One region of the Thalassobacillus hwangdonensis genome, then DNA from elsewhere that is predicted to be linked to it. Evidence: riboswitches for the same ligand, from Rfam matches in the RefSeq annotation. Region 1 holds a riboswitch; the other holds the start of a gene.
The links. A riboswitch is a leader RNA that binds a small molecule or an ion and turns the genes downstream of it on or off. The one in region 1 is predicted to bind S-adenosylmethionine.
Positions count from the first base shown of each region.

Region 2: linked by a shared signal. The riboswitch ahead of ACFQ2J_RS14890 (methionine ABC transporter ATP-binding protein) and the one ahead of ACFQ2J_RS09715 (methionine ABC transporter ATP-binding protein) in region 1 are both predicted to bind S-adenosylmethionine.

Region 1 is NZ_JBHTKL010000005.1:104,024-109,185, reverse strand. Features, by position in the region: gene ACFQ2J_RS09720 (methionine ABC transporter permease) at 1-649, opposite strand, end outside; gene ACFQ2J_RS09715 (methionine ABC transporter ATP-binding protein) at 639-1,667, opposite strand; SAM riboswitch class I at 1,754-1,870, opposite strand; gene ACFQ2J_RS09710 (S1C family serine protease) at 2,262-3,482, opposite strand; gene ACFQ2J_RS09705 (MBL fold metallo-hydrolase) at 3,552-4,349, opposite strand; gene ACFQ2J_RS09700 (two-component system regulatory protein YycI) at 4,372-5,162, opposite strand, start outside.
Region 2 is NZ_JBHTKL010000005.1:1,092,813-1,097,974, forward strand. Features, by position in the region: gene ACFQ2J_RS14885 (TlpA family protein disulfide reductase) at 1-233, opposite strand, end outside; SAM riboswitch class I at 315-432, shown strand; SAM riboswitch class I at 1,003-1,117, shown strand; gene ACFQ2J_RS14890 (methionine ABC transporter ATP-binding protein) at 1,198-2,223, shown strand; gene ACFQ2J_RS14895 (methionine ABC transporter permease) at 2,216-2,884, shown strand; gene ACFQ2J_RS14900 (MetQ/NlpA family ABC transporter substrate-binding protein) at 2,911-3,732, shown strand; gene ACFQ2J_RS14905 (carboxymuconolactone decarboxylase family protein) at 3,814-4,179, shown strand; gene ACFQ2J_RS14910 (hypothetical protein) at 4,416-4,556, shown strand; gene sufC (Fe-S cluster assembly ATPase SufC) at 4,786-5,162, shown strand, end outside.

The DNA of each region.
Region 1 (5,162 bases):
TGCCTTTGGATAAATGATTTCCTGCGGATTGCAGTCCTTGCACCATTACGACCAGCAACAGCACCGTAATGATCATCACTTCAGTTTCAAATCGCTGATAGCCGTATGCGATTGCTAAGTCCCCAAGACCGCCTCCACCAACGAACCCTGCCATCGCCGATGCTCCGACGAGTCCGATCGTTGCGATCGTCAAGTTCAAAATGAGTGAACTTAACGCTTCTGGCACAAGCACCCTAAATACGATCTGCCATGGAGTCGCTCCCATCGCTTCCGCTGCCTCCACGACACCTGGCTTCACTTCAAGCAGGCTGCTTTCCACGAGCCTTGCAATGTATGGGCCTGCAAAGAATACGAGCGGAACGACTGCCGCTGATGTACCAATCGTTGTTCCGACAATCAACCGCGTAATCGGCAGAATTGCCACCAGCAGAATGATGAATGGAATCGAACGGAAAAAGTTGACGATAGCGTTCAGTACATTGAAAAGCGGACGGTTATGTAGCAGTCCGTTCGGCCTTGTCACGACGAGCGCAATCCCAAGTGGAAGTCCGATCAATGTTGCGAATAATAATGAGAAGCCTACCATTGCCAAAGTTTCATTGGTAGCTTCAAGGATTTTCGGCCAAAACTCTCTCAAATCAACCTGCATCTGCAACTACCTCCTTCACTGCCACCGAGGATTGGATAAAATGGATGGCCCTCAGAATTTCAGCATCTTCTCCTTGAAGTTCGACAATCAGATTGCCGAATGGGACCCCCTGCAGTTCCGTAATCTGTCCATAAAGCACATTCACATCGACATCGAAATTCTTGGCTGTTTTCGACAGAATCGGTTCCCCCGCTGTTTCCCTGAGAAAAGTTACCCGGTAAACGTGGCGTCCTCCTGCTCTACCTTCCACCTGCTTAAGGATCGAGGCTGGAATGTCATCCTGCATGACAGTGCGAACGAAGTTTTTCGTAGTCGGATGTTCAGGATTGGAAAAGACATCGAAAATTGTTCCCTGCTCGATTACTTTCCCATTTTCCATCACCGCAACCTTGTCACACACCTCTTTGATCACCTGCATTTCATGCGTAATCATCAAAATGGTTATGTTGTACTGATCCCTGACTCTTTTCAATAAATCCAGGATGGACTTCGTCGTCTGCGGATCCAGTGCAGAAGTTGCTTCATCGCAAAGCAGAATTTCAGGAGAAGTGGTCAATGCCCTTGCGATACCAACCCGCTGCTTTTGTCCTCCAGACAACTGGTCAGGATACTGTTTCGCTTTATCCTCCAATCCGACAAACTCAAGAATTTCCGTAACCCGCGCTTCAATCTCCTTTTTAGGAACCTTCGCAAGTGACAATGGGAACGCAACGTTCTGATAGACGGTCTTCGACTCCAATAAGTTGAAATGCTGAAAAATCATCCCGATCTTTCTCCGCACCTTCCTAAGTTCTGGTTTAGGTAAGGCAGCTAAATTACGCCCATCAACGAGCACTTTCCCATCACTTGGTGCCTCAATCAGATTGACGAGCCGGATCAAGGTGCTTTTACCAGCACCACTGAAACCTATGACACCGAAGATTTCCCCTTTTTCGATTCTCAGATCTACGTGATCGACAGCCCTCAATTCCTTGCCATCGTTCTCGTACACCTTACTGACATCCTCAAAGTGGATCATGCTGTACACTCCTTTCAAATAAACGAAAAGAACCCCTCTTCCTGAAAAACAAGAAGAGGGGTCCATAATGATCTATGTACCGTCTCTTCTCATCTTTCAAGTGCATACGCACTCGCTGGAATTGGCACAGTTTTTCATGGTACACCATGAAATCCGCTGCCGAGGTATCAAAGGGCCAGTCCCTCCACCTCTCTGGATAAGAAGATTGATTGCTATTCGTTTTTTAATGTTGATGCTAATACTAATACACCTGAATAAACGGTGTCAATAAAAATTTTCAAAATATTTTCGTGCATTTTCGCTATTCCCTGTCTTTACTGCCTTTGCTTGACGCTTTCATTTTTTATCCACAAAATTACGCACATTACCTGTTGATGACTCATTATTCACATGTTATTCCACACTGCAAACAGTTTATCCACAAAAATTATCCACATATCAACAGGTAGTTTCTCTATTTGGTATAGGAATTTATGTTCGCTACTATATCTATTTGGCTTATCCTCAACTTACTAACAACCTGTGGATATTATTTTACACAAAAAAACCTTTCCTGACATGTGGATCATCTCCACTTCAGGAAAGGTTACTTACTTAAAAATCATCTTGGGCGGCTAACGTGACGGTTACTTGCTGCTGTTCACCGTTCCGGTAGAATGTTACGGTCATTTCGTCGCCGACTTTCGTTTCTGCATATAAATGTTTTCTCAGTTCGATGATGTTCTGGATCGGTTCTCCATCCAATTCCGTGATGACATCGAGCTCTTTCAACCCTGCTTTAGCTGCTGGGGATAATGGTTCAATGGAGCGGATATAGACCCCACCTTGGACTTCTTCAGGTAGCTTGAGCGTTTCCTCCCATTCACGGCTAGGTACATCTGTCAGTGAATAAGCCTCCACACCGAGGAATGGACGAGTCACTTTCCCTTGTGTCTCCAGCTCATTAATGATCGGTTTCGCTTCGTCGATCGGGATGGCAAATCCAATTCCTTCAACCGCTGATCTAGCGATTTTCATCGAGTTGATTCCAATCAGCTGTCCTTTGATATTGATCAAGGCACCACCACTGTTCCCTGGGTTGATAGCCGCATCCGTCTGAATGACATCTGCCTGCCAGTCGGGCTGACCATCTCCGTTGAAATCCTGAGGAATTGCTCGCTGTTTACCACTGATGACCCCTTTTGTAACCGATCCAGAAAATTGCAGGCCTAGGGGGTTTCCAATCGCAATCGCGGGTTCCCCAACCTTAATTTTGTCGGATGAACCGAGATCGATTACCTTTTCCACTTTATCAGCCGGCATCTTCAATACGGCAAGGTCGGTGAACAAGTCTCCGCCAATCAATTCCGCTTTAACCCGTTCTTCGTTGGAAAGGACAACTTCAATTTCATCAGCCCCATCGATCACGTGGTTGTTGGTGACCACATATGCGGTATCCCCATCTTTTTTGTAAATGACACCGGATCCAGTACCAGCTTCTCCTTGCTCTTCCTGCTGCCAAAAGCTGGACTGAGACTGCATATTGACAACACCGACTACCGCTGGACTGACTTCCTCGACAACCTCGGTCACCTGTGTATTCACATCGACTTGTATGTTCTGTTCTGCACCTGTCAGTGCTTCATCCTCATCGACCAAGCCGCTTTCATCATCAGGTATCGTGATGTCATAAGGAAGCATGTTCGATTGAATCAAAGCAGGAAGTGCAAGCAGCACCAGCACGGCCCCTAAAATGATTCCCACGATGGTTGGCATCACCCAGCTTTTCTTTTTCTGATGGGATTCAGCCGGTGAATGGTCATCGTAATAGCCCATCTTCCACCACCAGTCCTTTCCGTAAGTAATTATCTAAATTACTTTTCCTTGTTTACAACAAGTGTAAACTCAATTCACTACATACAGGGGTGTCGGTGCATTCGGATCCGTATCATGGAGTTCAATCCTGCTTCCTGTCTCAAAGCCTCTTTCCTTCAACACGTTATCTACCGACATCCTAGCCAAATCTTTCATGTTATTATCTTGACTTAAATGTGCCAAATAAATACGCTTTGTTTTATCTGTAATAAGATCGGTAAGCGCAAGCGCGCAATCTTCATTGGAAACGTGACCGGAATCACCGAGAATTCGCCGCTTCACATTCCATGGATAACGTCCCATTCGAAGCATATCGACATCATGGTTCGATTCGAAAATATAGGCATCTGCACCTTCGACCGTCTTTTTAATCCGTTCTGATACATAGCCGAGATCAGTCACGAGCGCTACTTTCTTCCCTTCGTGATGAAACGTATAGAACATTGGATCCGCTGCGTCATGGGAAACGCCGAACGACTCAATGTCCAAATCCCCGAATGTTTTCGTCTCTTCCATACCAAAATGGAATTTCTGATCGACTGTCAGCTTACCCAATGCGGGTTCCATCGCTTTCCACGTTTTTTCATTTGCATAAATCGGCAAGTTGTATTTACGTGCAATGATTCCCAAACCTTTAATATGATCACTGTGCTCATGAGTGACAAGCACTTTCGTAATTTTGCTTGGATCGATATCAACGCCGGCAAAAAGTCCGTCCAGCTTTTTGCCACTCAGTCCGGCATCTACTAATATTCTTTCCTGTGCTGTTTCAATATAAAACGCATTACCTGTACTGCCTGAAGCAAGCACACTAAAACGTAAGGTCATCCTTCGACCCTCCACTTACTCATTATTGTTCTGTTCCGTCTTCCATAGGTACAACCGGTCCATTATTAGACTGGATCGTCTCCGTGAATTTTTCTTTGGTCTGCTTAATGAATTCACTTTCATTCATTTCAATGATTCCTTCATACGGCGTTGCATTCAAGAACAGTTCCTTCTCATTGTTGATCGTCACTTTATAAACCGGAGCGAAAATCTGCAAGCGGCTTAACCCGTCCAATTCCGGTTTGATCTTGGAATGGTAGCCGAGTGTCACATCGGTCACTTCATCTCCAGGTACAATATGATTTCTTGTATAAAGCAGATATACAGCACTGATTGGCGGGATCAGTTCCTTTTCATCCACATCTTCTTCATTTGGAGGTTTCAGACGTGTCTGCACATACCCGACAATCTCTCCTTTTTCCACCAGAAACATGATCATACCACTCTCATTGAAATAAACGGTACTGCCTTTACTTTTCTGAAAGAACATCAGTACATTTTCTGCTTTGTTCCATCCCCAGTACGAATATAAATCATTATATAGGAATGTATCATTCACTAACTCCATAATCTCTTCTCTGCTGGCATCTTCATCGATTGGAATCGGTTCTTCAAACCTGGCTGCGATCAGGTCATCATTATAAATTCTTGCATTAAGTCCATCAATTTGATCAAGCTCAGTTTTATCATCTTCGGTAAACTCTGCCCTATCCAATGTCAAGTAGGATGCCTTCGGAGTGTCACTCGGGACGGCACTTACATCAATATCATCCGCCTCCATCTGCTCAGCCAACGGGGTATCATTTCCGCCAA
Region 2 (5,162 bases), 990 kb from region 1:
TTGCTGCCTTCCTCCATTGCTCTTTCTCTTGAAGCCGCATTGATGGCAATCAATTTAACCTTGTTTGAATCCATCGAACCATGAAGTTGTTCTTTTTGGGGAAGGTCTCTGGAACAATCAGGGCACCAGGAAGCCCAAAATGTCAGCACGACAACCTTGCCGGCGTAATCGTCCAGACAGTGAGGCTGTCCTGACTCTATTTCAGGTAAACAAAATGACGGTGCTTTTTTCATCTTAATTCTCCCCTTACAAGAAGTAGTTGACGGTTGTTTCATCCCATGCTAACATATTTCTTAATCGAATAGCGACATCTGAACTTATCCAGAGAGGCGGAGGGACTGGCCCTACGAAGCCCAGCAACCGGTTTGGAAACAAACACGGTGCTAATTCCAGCAAAGCGATCATAAAGTGATCAGCTTTGGAAGATGAGAGAAGCAGTGACGGAACCCGAATCTCTTCTCTTTGAAGAGATTTTTTTAATGCTTTCATATCATTTGCGTGGGAAATTTCGAGACGTTTGTAAGAGTTTGGGCGACAGGGAAGGACTCGCTTTCCTGTGGGGGAACTGGCAAGCCTCCTCAGGCTACGCCTTCCGGGGTCTTGCCTAGCTCCTTCTCCCACTGGAGTCTCGTCCTTTCCCGCCCACCTATGCACGATTAACTTATTTCTCGAAATAACTAATTTAATCAACTCTCATCAAAGAAATTCGTAATTAAAATTGATTTGGAGGTTTTGAGAAATCACCTAATCATATGGTGGATGAAAGAACGTTGAGACTCCTGCGGGAATTGCAAGACTGGCTAGACCCCACAGGGCATAGCCCGAGGAGGCTTGCCGTCTTCCCCGCGGAAAGCGAGACGTTCTTTCACCCACCAGTAATATCTCAAAACAATATTTATTTGCAAAAATTATTGACAGAAGATTTAAAACGATGCTACAATTCAATTTAGTCACTTAAGTGAGATAAAGCATTAACGAGTTAATACGATAATTGAATAAAATCTCTTATCCAGAGAGGCGGAGGGACTGGCCCGATGAAGCCCGGCAACCGACAAGCTGTTACAGCTTGGAAAGGTGCCAAATCCTGCAGAGTATAAAAGACTCTGACAGATGAGAGAACAGAACCTTATGTTTTACGATGCCTTTCTGTTCTCCTGAACAGAAAGGCATTTTTTAGTTTTAGGAGGTCATTCGAACATGATTACCATCAAAGGGTTATCAAAGGTTTTTCAAAGTCGGGATCACCAGGTGAAAGCAGTCGACAACTTGGACCTGACCATTGAAAAAGGAGAAATATTCGGTGTGATCGGTTATAGTGGTGCCGGAAAAAGTACATTCATCCGCCTATTGAACCGTCTGGAAGAACCGAGCGGTGGTCAAGTGACCATTGAAAATCAGGAAATTACCGGGCTGAGTAAGAAAGCACTTAGACTTACAAGACAGGAAATAGGGATGATCTTTCAGCACTTTCACTTGCTATGGTCAAGAACAGTAAAAGATAATATCGCCTTTCCATTGGAAATAGCAGGGATGCCCAAAGAGGAACGACATGCACGAGTACAGGAACTGATTGAACTCGTCGGCTTAAGTGGCAGGGAAAATGCCTACCCTTCTCAGTTGAGTGGCGGACAAAAGCAGCGCGTGGGGATAGCGAGAGCACTGGCAAATAATCCGAAAGTATTGTTATGCGATGAAGCGACATCTGCGCTTGATCCCGAAACCACCGATTCCATTCTGGATTTGCTGGTGGATATCAATAAGAAATTAGGATTGACGATTATCCTGATTACCCATGAAATGCATGTCATACGGAAGATATGTCACCGCGTGGCAGTAATGGAAGATGGGAAAGTTGTGGAGCAAGGAGATGTGCTGGATGTTTTTCTCCATCCGGAAAAGCCCGTCACACGAAAATTCGTAGATCAGGTGATGGGAGATACAGAGCAAGCGCATTCACTGGAGTTGATTCATCAGAACTATGCTTCCGGCAAAATTCTCAAGCTTCATTTTGTCGGTGAAAACACGAACCAGGCGCTGATCACCGAGCTTGCCAGGAACTTCACGGTCGATATCAATATTCTTCACGGGAAGATCACCCAGACACAAAAAGGAGCGTATGGCACATTAATCGTCCATGTTACCGGAGATTCAGAGGAAACCGACCGTGCCATCGCATACATCAAAGAAACATCTGTAGAAGTAGAGGTGAACCCGAATGCTTGAAAACCTATTCCCAAACGTGAAGGTCGAGGATCTCATTACAGCGACGAATGAAACAATGTACATGACACTTGTTTCACTTCTGGGAACACTGATATTCGGAATCTTGCTTGGTCTTACTCTATATCTGTCCTCACCAGGTGGGCTTTGGCAGAACAAAGTCATCAATGGTATTACAGCATCCATTGTCAATGTATTCCGTGCCATCCCGTTTATTATCCTGATCCTTCTTTTGTTTCCGTTCACCGATTTTCTGATGGGTACGATCCGAGGGCCAAAAGGAGCTATACCTGCCCTGATCATTGGTGCAGCTCCTTTTTACGGACGATTGGTTGAAATCGCCTTGAAGGAAATCGATAAAGGAGTATTAGAAGCTGCCAAAGCAATGGGTGCTAAGACATCCACAATCATTTTCAAGGTGTTATTGAAGGAATCGATGCCTGCACTCGTTTCTGGTCTTACAGTAACAGCCATTGCATTAATCGGATATACCGCTGTTGCAGGAATTATCGGTGCCGGGGGGTTAGGAGATTTCGCTTATTTCTATGGATTCCAACGGAGCGACTTCGATATCGTGTTTGTTGCAACGGTACTCATTGTAATCATCGTATTCATTTTCCAATTCATCGGGGATTTCATCTCCAGAAAATTGGATAAAAGATAAATCATATTTATAAAGGGGAGTTAGAAATGAAAAAAACGTTAAGCTTGATTGTAGGAAGTCTGTTGATTTTAGTATTGGCTGCTTGTGGAAGTTCCGATGGCGATTCAGATGAACTTGTCGTAGGTGCGACAAGTGTTCCTCACTCCGAGGTATTGGAAGAGGCAAAACCATTGCTTGAAGAAGAAGGCATCAACCTGAAAATCGAAACATACCAGGATTATGTCCTGCCCAACAAAGACTTGGATTCTGGTGAAATTGATGCGAACTACTTCCAGCACATCCCTTATTTGGAGGAACAAAAGGCGCAAAACGACTTCGATTTCGTCAACCTGGGTGGAATCCATATCGAACCGATGGGGATCTACTCCAAAAACATTAAAAGTCTTGAGGAAATTCCAGAAGGTACAACTGTATTGATGAGCCGTTCTGTAGCAGACCATGGACGTGTTCTTTCATTATTAGAAAGAGAAGGAATTATCAAGCTCGAAGAAGGAGTCGATAAAGTCACCGCTACGGTTGACGATATCGTCGAGAATCCTAAGAACCTGAAGTTCGATGCAGGAATCGATGCTGCACTTCTTCCTTCCAATTATGAGCGTGAAGAGAATGCACTGGTAGCGATCAACACCAACTATGCCATCGAAGCCGATCTGAATCCGACCGAAGATTCCTTGATCCTGGAAGGGCCTGAATCTCCATATGTCAATGTAATTGCAGCAAGAAGTGAAGATGAAGATAATGAACAACTGAAAAAATTGGTGGAAGTGCTGAGATCTGAAAAAATCCAGAATTTCATCAAAGAAGAATATAACGGAGCTGTCGTTCCAGCTGGCGGATCTGAAGAATAATTTACTTTCCTCCCGGGATAAGATGAAACGTATTGCTCATACTAGCAGTAGTCATCTATTATCTTGGGAGGTTTTTTATTTATGGAAGAACAAAGAATGTCGTTTACAGAAGCCTACTTGCAAGAATATAAACATGGAATCGGCACCTTCACCGAGAAGATGCCTGATATTGCCCATCATTTTAATTCTTTCACAGAAGCATGCTTTGATGCAGGTGAACTGTCTAAGAAGGAAAAGCAATTGATTGCGCTCGGAATCAGTGTTGTTGCTCAGGATGAATACTGCATGATCTACCATACAAGAGGATGTATCGACCAGGGCGCGAGTGAAAGAGAAATCATGGAAGCATGTGGAGTAGCAGCAGCTTTCGGTGGTGGCGCAGCTATGAGCCAGGCGGTAACACTAGTTCAAGAAGCATATGAAGAGCTGAATGACGCGACTCATTAAGTGAATTCGTAGCAATTCCGAGTAAATCGTAAGATATGCCATGAATACTATCAATGCTTTCGCTATATAATTTATAGATATTATAGCGCAGGTGGAAACACCATTTATTGGTTTATATCCACTTTGTAACGGGTATCATACCCGTGTTACGCTTAATATCGTAAAAATTCTGAAAGGATTGATTCATTATCAACGACCAACTGAAGCTGAATTACACTTCCGAAATGGAAAAAGCGATGCAACAATCTCATGGAATGGGTTATGCGGAGTACAGTAGAGGAGTGGATCAGCTGCTGAAAGTTGAAAAGCGTCGTCAGAAAGAATATGAAGCAAGCCGAAGAATGGTATCAGAAGCAGGACGTCAAATCCATAAATAAACACAAAGGAATCAGGTGGAATCAACCACCTGATTTTTTATGTTCCTTTTATATATAATAAGGAAAGAACTTAGTGATTTCACTGCCCCTTTACCACTGTCTGCATAGGGGAAAAGAGTTGATATCAATTGCTATATGATATAAGATTGTAATGAGAATAGATTGAGAATGGATGCTGGATCTTAATCAAAGAAAAAATGAACAACAATAGATATTGGAGGTATTAGTTATGGCAGGATCTACTCTAGAAATCAAAGATCTTCACGTAGCAATCGAAGGTGAAGAGATTCTTAAAGGTGTCGACCTTACAATTAAAGGTGGCGAATTCCATGCAGTAATGGGACCGAACGGAACTGGTAAGTCAACATTGGCTTCCGCAATCATGGGGCACCCTAAGTATGAAGTTACACAAGGAGAAATTCTTCTTGATGGTAAAGACGTACTTGAAATGGAAGTGGATGAGCGTGCACTTGCAGGTCTTTTCCTTGCAATGCAGTATCCAAGTGAAATCAGCGGAGTGACAAACTCTGACTTCCTACGTTCTTCCATCAATGCACGCCGTGAAGAAGGCGACGAAATTTCTTTGATGAAATTCATTAAAGAAAT